One region of the Litoribrevibacter euphylliae genome, then DNA from elsewhere that is predicted to be linked to it. Evidence: predicted binding sites of a transcription regulator. Region 1 holds the regulator's gene; each other region holds the start of a gene.
The links. Region 1 encodes LexA, which represses DNA repair genes until DNA is damaged. Its sites were predicted from a motif close to TACTGTNTANNTANACAGTA; they were not measured.

Region 1 (5,163 bases):
TCCGACAACGGAGGGCAATACATACGGGAAGGAAAGGGTTATGCACTTTGAAGTTGAGTTGGAAGTTTCTGAACTAGATTCTTTGAATGCGCTGGAATTTTTATGGGGCCATTTTGATCAACTTTCCAAATCAAAAATTAAAGATGCAATGAACAAGGGTGCTGTATTCCTTGAGCGTAAAGGAGAAAAAAGTTGTTTGCGTAAAGCGCAAACTGATCTCAAAATCGGTGATAAGGTTGAGGTGTATTACGATCAGGAATACCTAAACCGTAAACCGTTACCAGCAGAATTATTAACTGATCAACTGCAGTACAGTGTGTGGATGAAACCGGCGGGTATGCCAATCGAAGGTGAGTTGTTTGGTGATCATCTCTCTTTATTAAGAATCGCGGATCAAACCTTTGAATCTGAGCGCGATGCGTACTTAATGTATGAGTTGGCAGATGACTCAAAGGGCATTCTATTGTTGGTACATCACCGTCGTGCGGCGGCAGCCTTCACGGAGCTTCAGGAGAATCAAGGATTCAGTTTTAAGTATCGAGTGGAGGTGTCTGGTTGTATTGAAGGGAGTAATGAACTGGATATCAATGATGAAGACTACGCGCTGAAAGGTCGTTGTGAACTTGTGAAGTATGTGGAACACACTGATAGCACAATCCTTGATGTCTATTTATCGCAAGGTGATGCGAAAGATATCTGCTGTTATTTCCTAGAGATTGGCCATCCGGTGCTTGGTGATGAGTATATTTCAGGAAATACGGATCGTGATCGTATGCAGGTGGATTTAGTCGAGCTAGATTTTGAGTGTCCGATTTCTGGCGATCCGATGCATTATCGTGCTTATTAGTGGATAGCTTCCACGGGTTCAATTAGAAATAAAAAAGAGGATATTGAGTGAATTCAAATATCCTCTTTTTATTGTCGGCCGATGAGATTTCTTCAGAACCTACAGTGGTCGATCAAATAACTTACAAATCGCCATTACGAATTACGCCAACACCTAATCCTTCGATGTAAACCGCTTCTTCTGTGGTATCGATGATAATGTCTTCCAGATCTTCATTTTCTGGAATCAGGCGTACAATATTGCCTTTTTTGTCTAAGCGCTTCACGGTGACATCATCTCCGATGCGTGCCACGACAATTTGCCCGTTCCGAACATTCTGAGTTTTGTGAACGGCCAATAAATCTCCGTCCAGAATGCCTACGTTTTTCATACTTAGACCTTGAACTCTTAAGAGGTAATCCGCTGGTGGATTAAAGAATTCAGGTTGAACCGGGCAAATATGATCCACATGTTCTTCTGCTAATACTGGTGAACCTGCCGCCACACGTCCGATAACCGGTAAGCCTTGAGGTTGTTCTGGTTCATCATTGGATGCAGAGGCTTCATAACCGGGGATTCTTAATCCACGTGAAGTGCCCGGCATCATTTCAATGGCGCCCTTTTTGGCCAGGGCTTTTAGATGCTCTTCAGCTGCATTCGCTGAGCGGAAGCCCAGTGTCTTGGCAATTTCAGCACGCGTTGGTGGATAGCCTGTGTCGTCGATGTGATTCTTAATCACTTCTAGCACTTCTTGTTGGCGTTTAGTGAGCTTAATCATGAACTGACCTTTTATACAGTTTTGTATAGGTATACAGTATTTTTTGCGTATCGTAAATGGATTTGATAATGTTTTTGATAGGAGAGAGCAGATGCCTATATAGTTGACATATCAATCATTAATTCTCAAGATAGCCCAACCTAAGAACAATTAATAACTATTGGGGTTTCTCTTGTACAAGAATTTGTTTTCTTCGATCCGAACTCTATCCACCCGATCCTTCTCGTTTGTCCCTTTATTAGGCTCGCTTTCTTTGTTGCTTCCTCAGGTTGCTAGCTCTTATGAATTAACTAATGAGGTGACTACTCAGTGGCGGGGTTTTGCTCATGAAGGTGATGCTGATCAGCAACGATCGGATTTCGCGTTAGAGTATCAAGCAGAATTCTTTTATGAAGCAGATTCCGGTAGCGACTTTTTGATTGTTGAGCCTAAATTACGCGTTGATCAACATGACCCTGAAAGAAACTTAATTGATCTTAATAAGGCTTATTGGAATCACCTCGGCGAAGGTTGGGAGTTGCGTGCAGGTATCCACAAAGTCTTTTGGGGTGTTACCGAGTCAAGACATTTGGTGGATGTGATTAATCAGACTGATGCAGCCAGTTCCTTGGATCAGGAAGATAAGCTTGGTCAGCCGATGATCAATACTTCCATCGAATTCGAGTCAGGTATTTTGGACTTGTTCTTATTGGCAGGGCATAGAGAGAGGAACTTTCCAGGAGAAGACGGACGCTTCAGAACCTTTATTCCTATTGATAATGATGCTGCGCAATATGAGTCATCGAAAGAAGAGAAACGCATTGATTGGGCCGCGCGTTGGGTTCAGACCTTAGATGATACCGATGTTGGTGTTTACTTGTTTTCGGGAACAAGCAGGGAGCCTGTATTGGTGTTTAACAATAATTTGTTAGACCCTAAGCTAGAGCCCTATTATCCGGTGATTACTCAATTAGGGCTTGATGTTCAGCATGTCTATGAATCCTGGCTTTTTAAGTTAGAGGCTATTTACAGAAGTGGTTTTGACTATTCAGCTGACAGCGGTGTTGAATCCGACCACCATTATAAAGCTGTTGTGGCTGGATTTGAGTATACGCAAGTCGGCATTTTTGATTCGGCTATGGATCTTGGCTGGATTGGTGAGTATCTCTACGATAGCCGTGGTGAAGATGATCCAGTTGCAACCTTTGAGGACGATTGGTTTGTGGGATGGCGATTAGCGTTCAATGATGTGGATGATACCGAGTTGTTGGCGGGTCTTATCCTTGATCCCAGCAGTTCTGAAAACACGTTGGGCTTGGAGTATAGTCAACGTCTGAGTGATTCATTAGCTTTGGCTGTGGAAGGACGCACCTGGTTTGGTGGGGATAAAGCCCCGGATTCTTTGCAAGAAGCGTTAATGGAGCTTCAGACAGGTGATTCACGCGACAAAATGGCCTCTTTCATGAACGATGATTACGTTGAAGTAAACCTTACGTATTATTTCTAATTCTGAATCTATTTTCTCTGCTTACTGTTTTCTACTTAATAGACCATCGATCTGGGGCATTTTATTCGCTTTAGATCGGTGCGTAGAGAGTAAACGCAGTCTGGTAGAGATGCCGTTTGTCGACTATGTTTATACTCTAGGTTGTATATTCTAATCTTGATGTGATTTCTTATTCCCTTTCCTTGACATGTATTGTGTTCAAACGTATGTTTTAAACAGTTGTTTTTAACGGAGACGCAGTAATGGCCAACGGAAATACGGTCGATAAAATTCTTGATGCAGCGCAGGAGCTTTTTGCAGAACGAGGTTTTGCCGAAACTTCTTTGCGGATGATTACCAGTAAAGCAGGGGTGAACCTGGCCGCTGTTAATTATCACTTTGGATCTAAAGAAGCATTGATTCAGGCAACCTTTGCCCGCTTCTTAACCCCTTTCAGTCGAGAGTTTAAAGATCAACTCAATGCTTATATCCAACAAGTTGGAGAAGATAAAGTCGATATTGCACATATGATTGCGGTACTGGCTTCTTCAGCTCAAGTGGTTGCAGAGAGAAATGACCAAAGCGTTGCTGTGTTTATGCGTCTAATGGGCTTGGCTTATGCTCAAGCACAAGGACACTTACGTAACTATCTCAAAGAACATTATTCTGATGTGTTTAAGCCATTCATGAGAACCATGAAAATGGCATGCCCGGAAATGACGCCTATCGAATGGTTCTGGCGTATTCACTTTGTATTGGGTACTTTGGCGTTTACGATGTCGAGCGTGGATTCTTTGCAAGCCATGGCAGCAAATGATCTTTCAGTGGACAGTCAGTTCAAAGACATGATTTCATACTTGGCAAAATTTGTAAGTGCGGGCTTAATGGCTCCTGCTACTTAAAAAGTATCAAAATTGAAAGTGTGAACTGTGCCACCAAATTACATTCGGTAATATTTGTATTTCAAAGCTAATGTTCCGCTTGTGCTAACATAGTGTCCAGGCTATTGTTCCCTAAGCTGGTGTTTAGGGAACACAGACAACAAAAATAATAAAAATTTATCCGTATGTTTGAGAAGCTATGAACGGCTGCATGACTTCTCTGTACATTGCTCAAGTAAGGGTGGCGAATGGTTGGTAGCCCAGAAACTGTATTCAGTTTACATGAACTGCGTAAGACGATTTCCCAATTACCTCTGATTGAATCCAAAATTAAACCGGTACCGCTAGAGTCTTATCATCTTCAACGATCTCAGGTTGAAAACCCGTTTAATAAGCCTCACACAACATTGGCATTAGTGACAGCGCCGGCTGGCACTGGAAAATCCATCTTGCTAAGCCAGTGGTACCATGAGTTGGTTGCTAAAGATGAGAAAGTTTGTTGGTTAAGCTTATCTCGTGATGATAATGATCCGGTTCGTTTTTTCTCTTACGTTATTGAGTCGCTTCAAAAGAATGAACCTTATGTATGGCCCGACCTGGATGCATCTTATCGTCGTTTTGAGGATGAGCCATCAGTCAGTTTTTTGCGACTGGCCGAGCAATTAATTGCTGACTTAGAAGACTTTGAAGATCCTATTTATTGTTTCATAGATGATTTTCATTTGGTTGAAAGTCCAATTCTTACAGCAGCAATTTCTTTGTTTCTGGCACACATGCCATCAAATGTGCATCTGTGTTTAGCCAGTCGTCATCAACCTCAACTGAGTGTGGGGCGTTACCGTTCAAAAGGTAAGCTTTCTGAATTTAAGTATGCAGATTTAAAACTGTCACCTGAAGAAAGTCGTCAGCTTCTAGAGGCGATTGAAGCTCCTGTTAAACCTCAGAAAAGAGAATCTTTAATTAATGCGCTTGATGGTTGGACATCGGGTTTAGTTTTAGCGGCAAATGCACTGGGGCATATTTCAGCAGACGATCAAATGTCGATTGAAAGCTTTGAAGAATTCTTTGGTAATCACCAGGATTTCTTAAGTTATTTCTCTGATGATGCTTATAAGCATTTGGAAGAATCAACAAAGCGCGCAGTTAAACAACTGTCGGTGGTGGAGACGTTTTCCAGTCAGCTATACACGTCGTTAAGTGGTAATAACGAAAG
Region 2 (5,163 bases), on a different contig from region 1:
AAGTGTCAGTGGCGCATCTTCGGTCCCTGGTCGGGTTTCCCGATTGGTGGTGAAACCATAACTGGCATGTTTTGGTTTTTTCTCGATCTTACCTTTGTAGAAAAATTTCGACATTGTGATACCTGTGTTCTAAACCTATTCGCTTAACGGTTAATCAATTGGCGATTGAATCACTAAGTGTGCGACTAACGATTACCCCATGGGTTCTCAGAGGTTGTACGTTTCTTAGGCTTTGCCAAACGCTTCTTCGGCGCTCTACGAACACCAGCATCATCTTGATGATGAGCACTATCACTTGCACCTTCTGCCTTTGCTCTTGATTGAGCGCGAGAACCATCAGCCGCCTTTTTCGGTCTTGAGTGTTGGCGTTTCTTCTCCGCCTGTTTACTGCCTACAGAGCGTTGACCGTCTTGATGATTTTGCTTCGGCTTCTTCGGTTTTTTGGGCTTTTTCGGTTTGATAGGACGCGTATCCAGTTTCGATTCAGGTAACTGATTACTGGCTTTGAAACCTTTAATGTCTTTGCGAGGAAGCACTGTCTGAATCAATCGTTCGATGTCTTTCAGTTGTTGGAATTCATCCGCAGAAACCAACGAAACTGCTTCACCTTCTGCACCGGCACGCCCAGTTCTTCCGATACGATGAACGTAATCCTCAGCGGTGTTTGGCAATTCAAAATTCACTACGTGAGGCAACTGCGAAATGTCGATTCCACGAGCGGCAATGTCAGTGGCCACCAAGATGGAAATTTCATTGGTTTTGAAATTTGCCAACGCCTTGGTTCGAGCCCCTTGGCTCTTATTACCATGAATCGCCGCTGCGGTGATTCCAGCTTTGCTCAGTTTATCGGTCAAACGGTTCGCGCCGTGCTTAGTACGAGTAAATACCAACACCTGTTGCCAGTTGTTTTCTTTGATGAGCTGAATCAGTGCCGCTGTTTTTTGGCTTTTATCCACAGCGCTGATCCATTGATCCACGGTTTTAGCAGTGGTGTTCGGTGGCGCAACAGACACTTCCATCGGATCATGCACAATCCCCTTCGCCAAGCCTCGAATCTCTTCAGAAAAGGTTGCAGAAAAGAGTAAGGTCTGACGATGCTTCGGAAGCAACGCAAGAATCTTATTAATGTCGCGCTGAAAGCCCATATCCAGCATTCGATCGGCTTCGTCCAACACCAGCGTAGTAAGATGATCAAACTTAAGCGCGTTTTGCTGATACAAATCCAACAAGCGGCCTGGCGTGGCAATCAAAATATCGGCACCGCCACGCAGCTTCATCATTTGTGGGTTAATCTTCACACCACCAAACACGACAGCAGATTTAATATTTAAATACTTGCTGTAGGCCTCGACGTTTTCAGCCACTTGCGCCGCCAATTCACGCGTTGGTGTCAACACCAAAGAACGTATCTGATTTGCGCCCTTTCCTTTGACCCCACCCTTTCCTGTAGTTACTGCCACGGGCTTTTCTAATACCAACTTGTTTAACAGCGGCAGAGTAAAGCTGGCGGTTTTACCGGTACCGGTTTGAGCCGCAGCCATCACATCTCGCCCGTCCAACACATGCGGAATGGCCTGCGCTTGAATCGGCGATGGTGTTTCATAACCTTGATCGGAAATGGCTCTTAGGATTTCAGGTAATAAACCCAAGTCAGTAAAACTCATAGCTTCTCGTTTAATTGTCGCAACTGTTAAAAATGACCGTAGGATCTGGATAAAATTTAGCCAGCTTCAGGAGGGGCGTGCAGCTTACAATAAGTACGAGTGAATCGCTATGACTTTCTTTGGATACCAAAAACAGAGTAACCGCGAAATACATTAACCATCGAACGGAGATGCTGCGGGCAAAATATGCCCGCAGTAAGAAGGGGGGATTACTTAGCTAGGAACTCACCAGCTTTGTCTTTAAAGGCTTTGGTTTCACGGATTTCGGCCGCTTTCATCCAAATCTTTTCAGCAAGTGCCTTATTGGAATTAACAAACTGCTTAGACAGCATCAAATAATAAGGTTTGTCGACCAACGGGGTTTCAATGGCCTTCAGCTGGCCGCTGAATTTAGAATCACTGGCAAGAATGTTATCGCCATTTAAGGTCAATGCTGCAACCGCATCTACTCGCCCGGACAACAGCTTCTGGAAGTTGTTTAGGGTTTTGGAAGACTTTGCATCCACTTGATAGCCTGCTTTGGCAAGATCATCACCGATGGAGTAACCTGCCGGTGCCGCCACTTTGCCAGTCAATCCTGAAATGGTCATTTTACCTGTGACGTTAACGTTAGAGTCTTTTTTCACGTACAAAGAATAGCTTGATGAATGCAAACGCATGCCTGGATCTACATCACCACCGGAATGGGTAGCTGGATATAATCCATGCTGTAGTCGCTTCTCTTTAAAACTGGCCGCAAAGCAACCTTCCGTAATGCCATTCTCAATATTGTGAAGGCAACGCTGCCAAGGTGCCTGAATATATTTGAAAGCCACCTCAGGAAGTGCTTCATCCGTCATTTCAAGCAGAATAAAATTAACCCCGGAACCATCCTTCATACTCCATGGGTAAGAATCCACGTTTTCATACGTGAATGTTACTGTTTGTTCTGCCAAAGCAGCCCCAGATGAAAGCATTAATGCTAAGCATGCAGACACCATTGATTTCATAGTACTTCCTCTTTTCAATTTACAAATCCATGTGCGAAAAGCGCCCATTTCGACGTAAGCATAGCTTAGTATTTTGACTCTGTATGAAAGAGACGGGTATAGTTATACTGTTTATTTATACAGAAAAGTCCCTAAATGATCCTTTACATAGCCGAAAAGCCCAGTCTCGGGCGCGCCATTGCCGACGCTTTGCCCAAACCTCTCAAGAAAAACGACGGTTTTATCACGGCAGCCAATGGCGATGTGGTGTCCTGGTGTATCGGTCATTTGTTAGAACAAGCAGAGCCGGATGCTTATCACGCCAGCTTCAAACAATGGAAAATGGAGCATCTTCCGATCCTGCCAGATCAATGGCAACTGCAACCCAAGCCTAAAACCCGTAAGCAACTATCGGTGTTGAAGAAATTGGTTAAGGAGTCCACCCAACTCGTCCATGCCGGTGACCCGGATCGTGAAGGTCAATTATTGGTAGACGAAGTACTCAGCTATTTGAACGTCCCAAAAACCAAACGGGCCAATACACAACGATTGCTGATCAACGACTTAAACCTTTCAGCGGTACGACAGGCGTTACAAAAACTACAGCCAAATACCAACTTTGTGCCGTTATCCGTCTCCGCATTGGCCCGTTCCCGCGCCGATTGGTTGTACGGCATTAACATGACTCGCGCCTATACACTGCAAGGCCGGAAGTCCGGTTACAACTCTGTGCTATCGGTAGGACGTGTACAAACTCCGGTACTGGGTCTGGTGGTACGACGAGATGAAGAAATCGACAACTTCGTTTCCAAACCCTTCTATGAAGTGATGGCTCACTTAACTACGGAACAAAACCAAGCCTTTACCGCTAAATGGCAGCCCAGTGAAGCCTGCCAACCCTATATGGATGACGAAGGCCGTGTGCTGTCCAAGGCACTGGCAGAAAACGTTGTGAAACGCATCAGTCATCAGCCAGCAAGTGTCACCAGCTATCAGAGTAAAGACAAGCAACAAGCACAGCCGCTGCCCTACAATCTTTCCGCATTGCAGATCGATGCCTCCAAGCGGTTTAACCTCTCGGCTCAGCAAACCCTCGATGCCTGTCAATCCTTGTATGAACAACACAAGCTGATTACTTACCCGCGTTCCGACAATCGTTATCTGCCGGAAGAACATCACGCACAAGCAGCGCAAGTGCTGAACGCATTATCCAGTAATCAAAGCGATCAACAGGACGCCATTAACAAAGCCGATCCAAAAATTAAAACCAAAGCGTGGAACGATAAGAAAGTCGAAGCACACCACGCCATCATTCCTACCGCAAAGCGCACCTCGCTGGACAAATTATCAAGAGCAGAACAGCAAGTTTACGGGCTGATTGCCCGTCAATATTTGGCGCTCTTCTACCCTGCGTACCGTTATCAAGAACGCAAAGCAGAAATAGAGATTCAAAAAGGTAAATTTATTGCCCAAAGCAAGGAAGACATTGATCTGGGTTGGAAAGCGTTATTTCTCTCTCAAAACAAAGCATCTTCCAGTAAAACAGTTGAAGGTCAAACCGAGCACAAATCGCCCTTACCGAAGCTAACGCAAGGCCAAGTCCTGCAATCGCATCAAGCTGAATTGTTGGAGAAACAGACTCAACCACCTCAGCCGTTTACCGACGCCACCTTGTTGAGTGCAATGACCGGTATCAGTCGTTACGTCAAAGATCCAGAGATTCGTAAAGTCTTGCGAGAAACCGACGGGCTGGGAACCGAAGCAACCCGGGCCTCCATCATTGAACTACTGTTTAAACGCCAGTTTTTGGTTCGCCAAGGCAAACAGATTCGAGCGACACAAACCGGGAAATCGCTGATCAACGCCTTACCGGAGCAAGCATCCACTCCCGACATGACCGCCGACTGGGAGTCACAGCTCAGTCGTATCAGCGAGCGTGAGCTAAATTACCAAGCCTTTATGCAGCCTCTGGAAGCGAATCTGCATGAATTGATTAGTCAGGCAAAAGCCACCACGATTACGGGCATGAGCCCGATCCAGAAAACAGGAAAACGCCCCTACAGTAAAAACAGCACGCGCAGTAAAAAACCAGCCACCACACGCCGCCGCACCTCCAATAAAAAACCGTCAGTCATGCAAAGCAGTTAACAGAAAACTAATTGAAAAACGATTAAACAATCGCACTATCAAAAGAGAAAAAAGCTTTTATAAATCAATAAGTAAATCGACGCCACTCAAACATTCGAACCTCCCTTGTGTATCAGATTCGCCCCTAGAGCAGTCACTTATTGAACAATCGTTCAATTAAAAGCCTATATGTAATGAAAGTGTCACCAAAATAGTGTTTTTTAGTCACTCATTTGCAATATTTCCTGTGCGCAATAGCGAAAGGATTCTTAACTCACACTTCTCGATCACTCGTATAAAAACGGAAGAACGATGAAAACACTATTTAATAAAAAAACAATTGCTGCACTGGTTTCTGGTGCCGCGCTGACTACCACAGCACTGATGACGGGCTGCCAAACCAC
Region 3 (5,163 bases), on a different contig from region 1:
CGTGTGAATGCTATTACAAACCATCACCTAAGAAATAGTCTTTTAAAGCCTCTTCTGTGGACTTCAACCATTGGTTCAGTTCTGGTGGGATTTTGCTGTCAGGATGCAATTGACGTCGAAAAATACGAATGCTGTCGATTACCTGAAAAATACCGTCTTGAACCAGAGCACCTACTTCCATAATTAGATCGTCATCTTCTGTGGCCATTTCCATCGTACTGGACCCTCGGAACTTGTCGAGACCTGCATTGGACATAGCGAGATCAATCGACAATAGACGACGTTTCAAGTGTTGAGCGGCATTGGTGCTCAAAAAAGGATTGGTAACCTGTTCCATCACTTTTTCGCCACTGGTAACGGCGGTAATGAGTTTATCATAGACCTTTTTAACGTCATTGGCGTCTCTGGGGAGGTCGAAATCAGAAGAGGCCTTAGCCCAGCTTTCCAGAATCTTGATCAGGCACTTGGACGCTTCGTCGTTCAACTGTTCTCCCATATGGGTTTTCAGCACGGTCACTGTGTAGTGGTAACCATGTCGATGGTAAATACTGACGCCACACTCAACGGTCGCCAGAATTTGGCTAGGTATGGATAAATAATACTCGGACTTAGCCATTGGGTAGCCACTGCCATCCAGCCGCTCATGGTGTTCCAATACAATTTTAGCGATGGAATCCTGGTACTCTGGAAATTGATCGAGTATGCGATGCATGATGATGGGATGTGATGCAATATGACGTTCTTGTTCGGGTGTAAAAATGTTGCCTCGGTCTTCCAGCTCTTCACTGAGATGGAGCATGCCTAGATCATGGAAGATAGCTGCGGTGGCGAGATCGTCGGCTTCCATTCGGGGGATCTGCATCATATCGGCAACGCAAAGCGCGGTATAAGTGACGAGCATCGAATGCTCAAATAGATCGGGTTTTTGTTTTTTGCACACAGTTACTTTGTTGCGCATGCTGGTATTCAGTCGCAAGCGTGCAAAACCACGAATAGGCATGTCTCTATCGTGTAACAAATCGAGTGATGCTTTGTATTGGGGATTTTCTTTTAGGTATTCCTGCCAGAATTCCATTAGTGAAGATGCATCAAGCGTATCTTGAATACTAATGACCTGATCAACTTCTTTATTTATTGAATGTTGTTGTAAACGGGCCAATAGATTCTTATTGATCGTTGCGCCTTTAGGCAGAAGCAGTACGCCCTTGGCACTTACAATATCTTCACTGGCGGTGACGACGTCTGTTTCACCTAAATCAGTTACATGTCCTAGGTATTGGTCGTTTGCTGTTGTGGTCATCAATGATCCCTTAGTGTGATGGCCTGTAATTACTCTGTGTACTACTCGCTCATGCTCTATTTACTGATGCTCTACTTACTATAGTGCAATTGGCAAACATCGCTTTTCATTTGCAAAGACTGTATTTTAGTTGTACTGTAAAAATATACAGTATTTAAGGTTGAACTGTTATGCAAACACAAGCGTTAAAAGGCCGTGGAGCTTCTTCTAATCCATCAAATCGTTTTCATTCACTTCACTCCGTAGAGGAACACTTATCCAATGAAAGTGAAGCTTATGATGAGGCAAATTATAAAATAAAACTAATAAGTACTGAGATTATCGAGCAAACTGCCAGGACAGTTATTGCCAGAAATCAATCTCCCGATGTTCCGCATGAACAATCGGTTAATCCCTATGCGGGTTGTGAACATGGCTGTGTGTATTGCTATGCCCGGCCAAGCCATGCTTATCATGATTTGTCACCCGGCTTGGATTTTGAAACCAAGATCATTGCAAAGACGAACGCTGATGAGTGTTTGAGACAAGAGATCAGTAAACCTGCTTACAAGCCTAAACCTATTTTGATTGGTGCGAACACCGACCCCTATCAACCAGTCGAGAGTCGTTATCAGCTGACTCGAAAGTTATTAGACGTTTGTCTGGAAAAAGGTCAGCCCGTTAGTTTAATCACCAAGAGTCATTTGATTGAGCGTGATTTGGATCTCTTGGAAGCGCTTGCTCAGAAAGGCCTGTGCTCGGTAAGGGTTTCAGTGACGACGTTAGATAACGAGCTGAAGCGTATTTTAGAGCCGAGAACGGCTTCGGGGTCTGCAAGATTAGCGACAATTCATAAACTAGCGACCGCTGGTGTGCCGACAGGTGTGATCGTCGCACCTGTGATTCCCTCCATTAATGACAAGGAACTCGAAGCAATTCTAAAAGCATCAAAAGATGCGGGAGCTTCTTCTGCAACTTACATTCTTTTAAGGCTTCCACATGAGGTGAAGGACTTATTCAGCGAATGGTTAGAGATTCATTACCCTCAGAGAGCAAAACATGTGTTGAGCCTGATCAGTCAGTGTCGCGGTGGCAAGCTGTACGACTCGAATTATAAAAACCGCATGACCGGAGAGGGGGTGTTTGCCGAGATGATATCGACTCGCTTTTCTGTTGCATGTAATCGTTTGGGATTAAAAATGGTGGCAAACGAGAAATTAAACCTTTCATTATTTAAAGCGGCACAAGGTGCGCACCCTCAAATGTGCTTATTTTAGTTAAAATCTATTGAGTGTTTTATTTTAATTGATTGTATTAATTTTTGGCGGCAGGCAATACTGCTCCTATCGAATCAACTGATGGGGAGTCAACCTAATGCAACGTATAACTATTTTTGGTCGTGAAGGATGTGGTTTTTGTAAACGAGCTAAGGAATTGTGCGAGATAAAAGGATTGAACTACGTCTATGTGGATATTCAAAAAGAAGGTATTTCAAAAGCCGATCTTGAGAAGACAGTCGGTAAACCTGTTCTGACTGTGCCTCAAGTGTTCCATGGCCAAGATCACATCGGTGGTTTCACTGAACTCAATAACTTTGTCAAAGTGCAGTTAGCCACGCAAGCTGCTTAATTTTACTCATTCACTGTTACCCTTAACCTTCGGCGATTTGTTTTTTCGTCGGAGGTTTTTTGATTTCATAGAATTATGAACCGATCAGTAAGAAATTTGGTTGCTGCCCTTGAAATTCAGGAAACCATCATCACATACTGAACTTAAGCTTTCTTCGTGGCTGGGTTCATGTTGAAAAAACTCATTTATCGTTGCAAAACGGTTTTCTCCTAACTGGGAAAAAATATGTCTATTTCTAATCAAAAAGTAGTAACCATGGATTTTAAAGTATCTGATACTAACGGACAGGTATTAGATTCGTCTGAAGGCGCTGAGCCGTTAGTGTATTTGCATGGTGCAAATAACATTATTCCTGGTTTGGAAAGCGCACTAGAAGGCAAGAGTGCTGGTGATTTCGTTAAGGTGGAAGTTGTTGCTGCGGAAGCGTATGGCGAGTATCACGATCAGATGGTTCAAGAAGTGCCTATGGCGGCGTTCGAAGGTGTGGATAAAGTTGAGCCTGGTATGGCATTCCACGCTGAATCTCCAGACGGCCATCCTATTCAAATCATCGTAACTGGTGTTGAAGGCGACATGGTGACTGTTGATGGTAATCATCCGCTAGCGGGTAAAGATTTGGTGTTTGAAGTGACAGTTAAAGACGTTCGTGATGCAACGGCAGATGAGCTTGAGCATGGTCATGTTCATGGACCTGGCTGCAGTCACTAAGTGATTACATCTGTGGTTTCTGGTCGTTTGTTTTAAACAATATGGAGTGAAACTTTGTCGAATCCAGGCATAGCAGCGGTATTGAGTTTGATTCTTCCTGGTGTTGGTCAGATTTATAACGGCCATTTTTGGCGGGCAATATTTTGGCTGATCATTACTCCAGGGTTTTGGATTGGTTCAGGCGGCTTTTTAGGATGGATCTGTCATTTGATTTCATCCTATACAGCATACAACAAAGCCAAAGAAAAAATGTTGTTTGAAATGAATGGTGATGCTCCAGAATAATGGAGTTACAATCTCTAGAAATCACGAAAGGCTACCGACAGGGTAGCCTTTTTTATGTCCACATTGTTTGGATATAAATAATGTTTGGACTAAATCCGATCTTTATGTAATTGGAAGCGAAGGTTTGAGCTGGTTACTGTGCTTGTTCCTGTGTAGAAGAAGGATACAAGCCAGATTAACTGCACACCTAAGATGACTTCCGGAGTCCAAAGGAAGGATAACCCTGCCATGAGATCCGCTTTTGCCGCCTCAGGAGCAGGATAGAAGCTCATGAAGATGGCTGTGTAAATTACTGCAACGACGGTCATGATTTGATAAGGCGAAATCTTGCTGCCGCCACGGTGGTCTGCACGCAGTGTTTCTGAATACAGTCTCCAGAACTGTGTAAATACTAAGGTGAACATCAGAGCGAAGAAGTAATAGCCTTCCAGGAAGGTCATAAGACCGATCAGACCACACAGGACATAAAGAACTGAGGTAATGGCTTGGATAGGTAGTACACGCACGCCGTGTAACTCTGATGCATAACAGGCTTTACGTGTTTCGCCGGAGAAACTGAAGCTCATTGGGCCAAATACTTTTTGAACCCAAGTAGGAAGCTGGTCCATGCGTTTGCCATAACAGCAACCAAAGCTCACACAAGCCAGTCGCCCAAGACCTTCCCCGAAACTGTAGGCAACAGAGATGGCAGCCATGGTTGGGATTAAAGAAAGCTCGCCGTAGTCTGCAAGCAGTGCATTTGCGCCTTCAATTAAAAGCGGCGCTGAAATGATACCCACAAAGGTTGCGCCACCAATGGTGAAGGTGTGGCTCTTACCTTCAACGATGCGGGCGACCAAACGGGCCGACGGTAAACAAATCGCTAACAAGGCTGAAATAACAACCGCAGTTAGGATCAGAGAATTGTTCACCGATTCCATCATCATCACGAACAGCAGAACGCCGATGGCAAGTGATGTTGCTGTAAAGACACCATAATACGTTAGGTTTAGGCCCACCCATTCGCCGTTTTCATTTTTCTTGAAAGGAATGGTTGCTAAAAACTGCCACCGTTCTTTCGTTAACACTTTGAACATCCATCCTTGAAACGCCAAAAGGCATGCGCCTAAGGCCAACACAAATACGGTATTCATATTAATTTCCTCCACTGGTTAATTCCCTGCGTACAGGTTCTTTCCTTGGTCACTATTTATTCGACTATTGTTGTTTGAGTATTCGGTGTTTGTGATAACCCTGTTACTGCAAATAATTGAGACGAATCT

Region 2: a site for LexA is predicted at 2,759-2,778, ahead of ACFOEK_RS17790 (DNA topoisomerase III). Genes of this name have one in related genera too.
Region 3: a site for LexA is predicted at 1,434-1,453, ahead of ACFOEK_RS07775 (PA0069 family radical SAM protein). Genes of this name have one in related genera too.

Annotation. Positions count from the first base shown of each region.
Region 1 covers NZ_JBHRSZ010000001.1:285,552-290,714, forward strand. The annotation lists gene ACFOEK_RS01170 (hypothetical protein) at 41-847, shown strand; gene lexA (transcriptional repressor LexA) at 969-1,604, opposite strand; gene ACFOEK_RS01180 (hypothetical protein) at 1,777-3,090, shown strand; gene ACFOEK_RS01185 (TetR/AcrR family transcriptional regulator) at 3,333-3,971, shown strand; gene ACFOEK_RS01190 (LuxR C-terminal-related transcriptional regulator) at 4,199-5,163, shown strand, end outside.
Region 2 covers NZ_JBHRSZ010000007.1:588,816-593,978, reverse strand. The annotation lists gene ACFOEK_RS17805 (PBPRA1643 family SWIM/SEC-C metal-binding motif protein) at 1-114, opposite strand, end outside; gene ACFOEK_RS17800 (DEAD/DEAH box helicase) at 186-1,664, opposite strand; gene ACFOEK_RS17795 (substrate-binding periplasmic protein) at 1,874-2,653, opposite strand; gene ACFOEK_RS17790 (DNA topoisomerase III) at 2,789-4,780, shown strand; gene ACFOEK_RS17785 (alkaline phosphatase) at 5,072-5,163, shown strand, end outside.
Region 3 covers NZ_JBHRSZ010000004.1:49,476-54,638, forward strand. The annotation lists gene ACFOEK_RS07770 (HD-GYP domain-containing protein) at 14-1,300, opposite strand; gene ACFOEK_RS07775 (PA0069 family radical SAM protein) at 1,471-2,556, shown strand; gene ACFOEK_RS07780 (GrxA family glutaredoxin) at 2,654-2,908, shown strand; gene ACFOEK_RS07785 (FKBP-type peptidyl-prolyl cis-trans isomerase) at 3,134-3,616, shown strand; gene ACFOEK_RS07790 (DUF5683 domain-containing protein) at 3,671-3,901, shown strand; gene ACFOEK_RS07795 (prolipoprotein diacylglyceryl transferase family protein) at 3,991-5,034, opposite strand; gene ACFOEK_RS07800 (phosphatidylserine decarboxylase) at 5,091-5,163, opposite strand, start outside.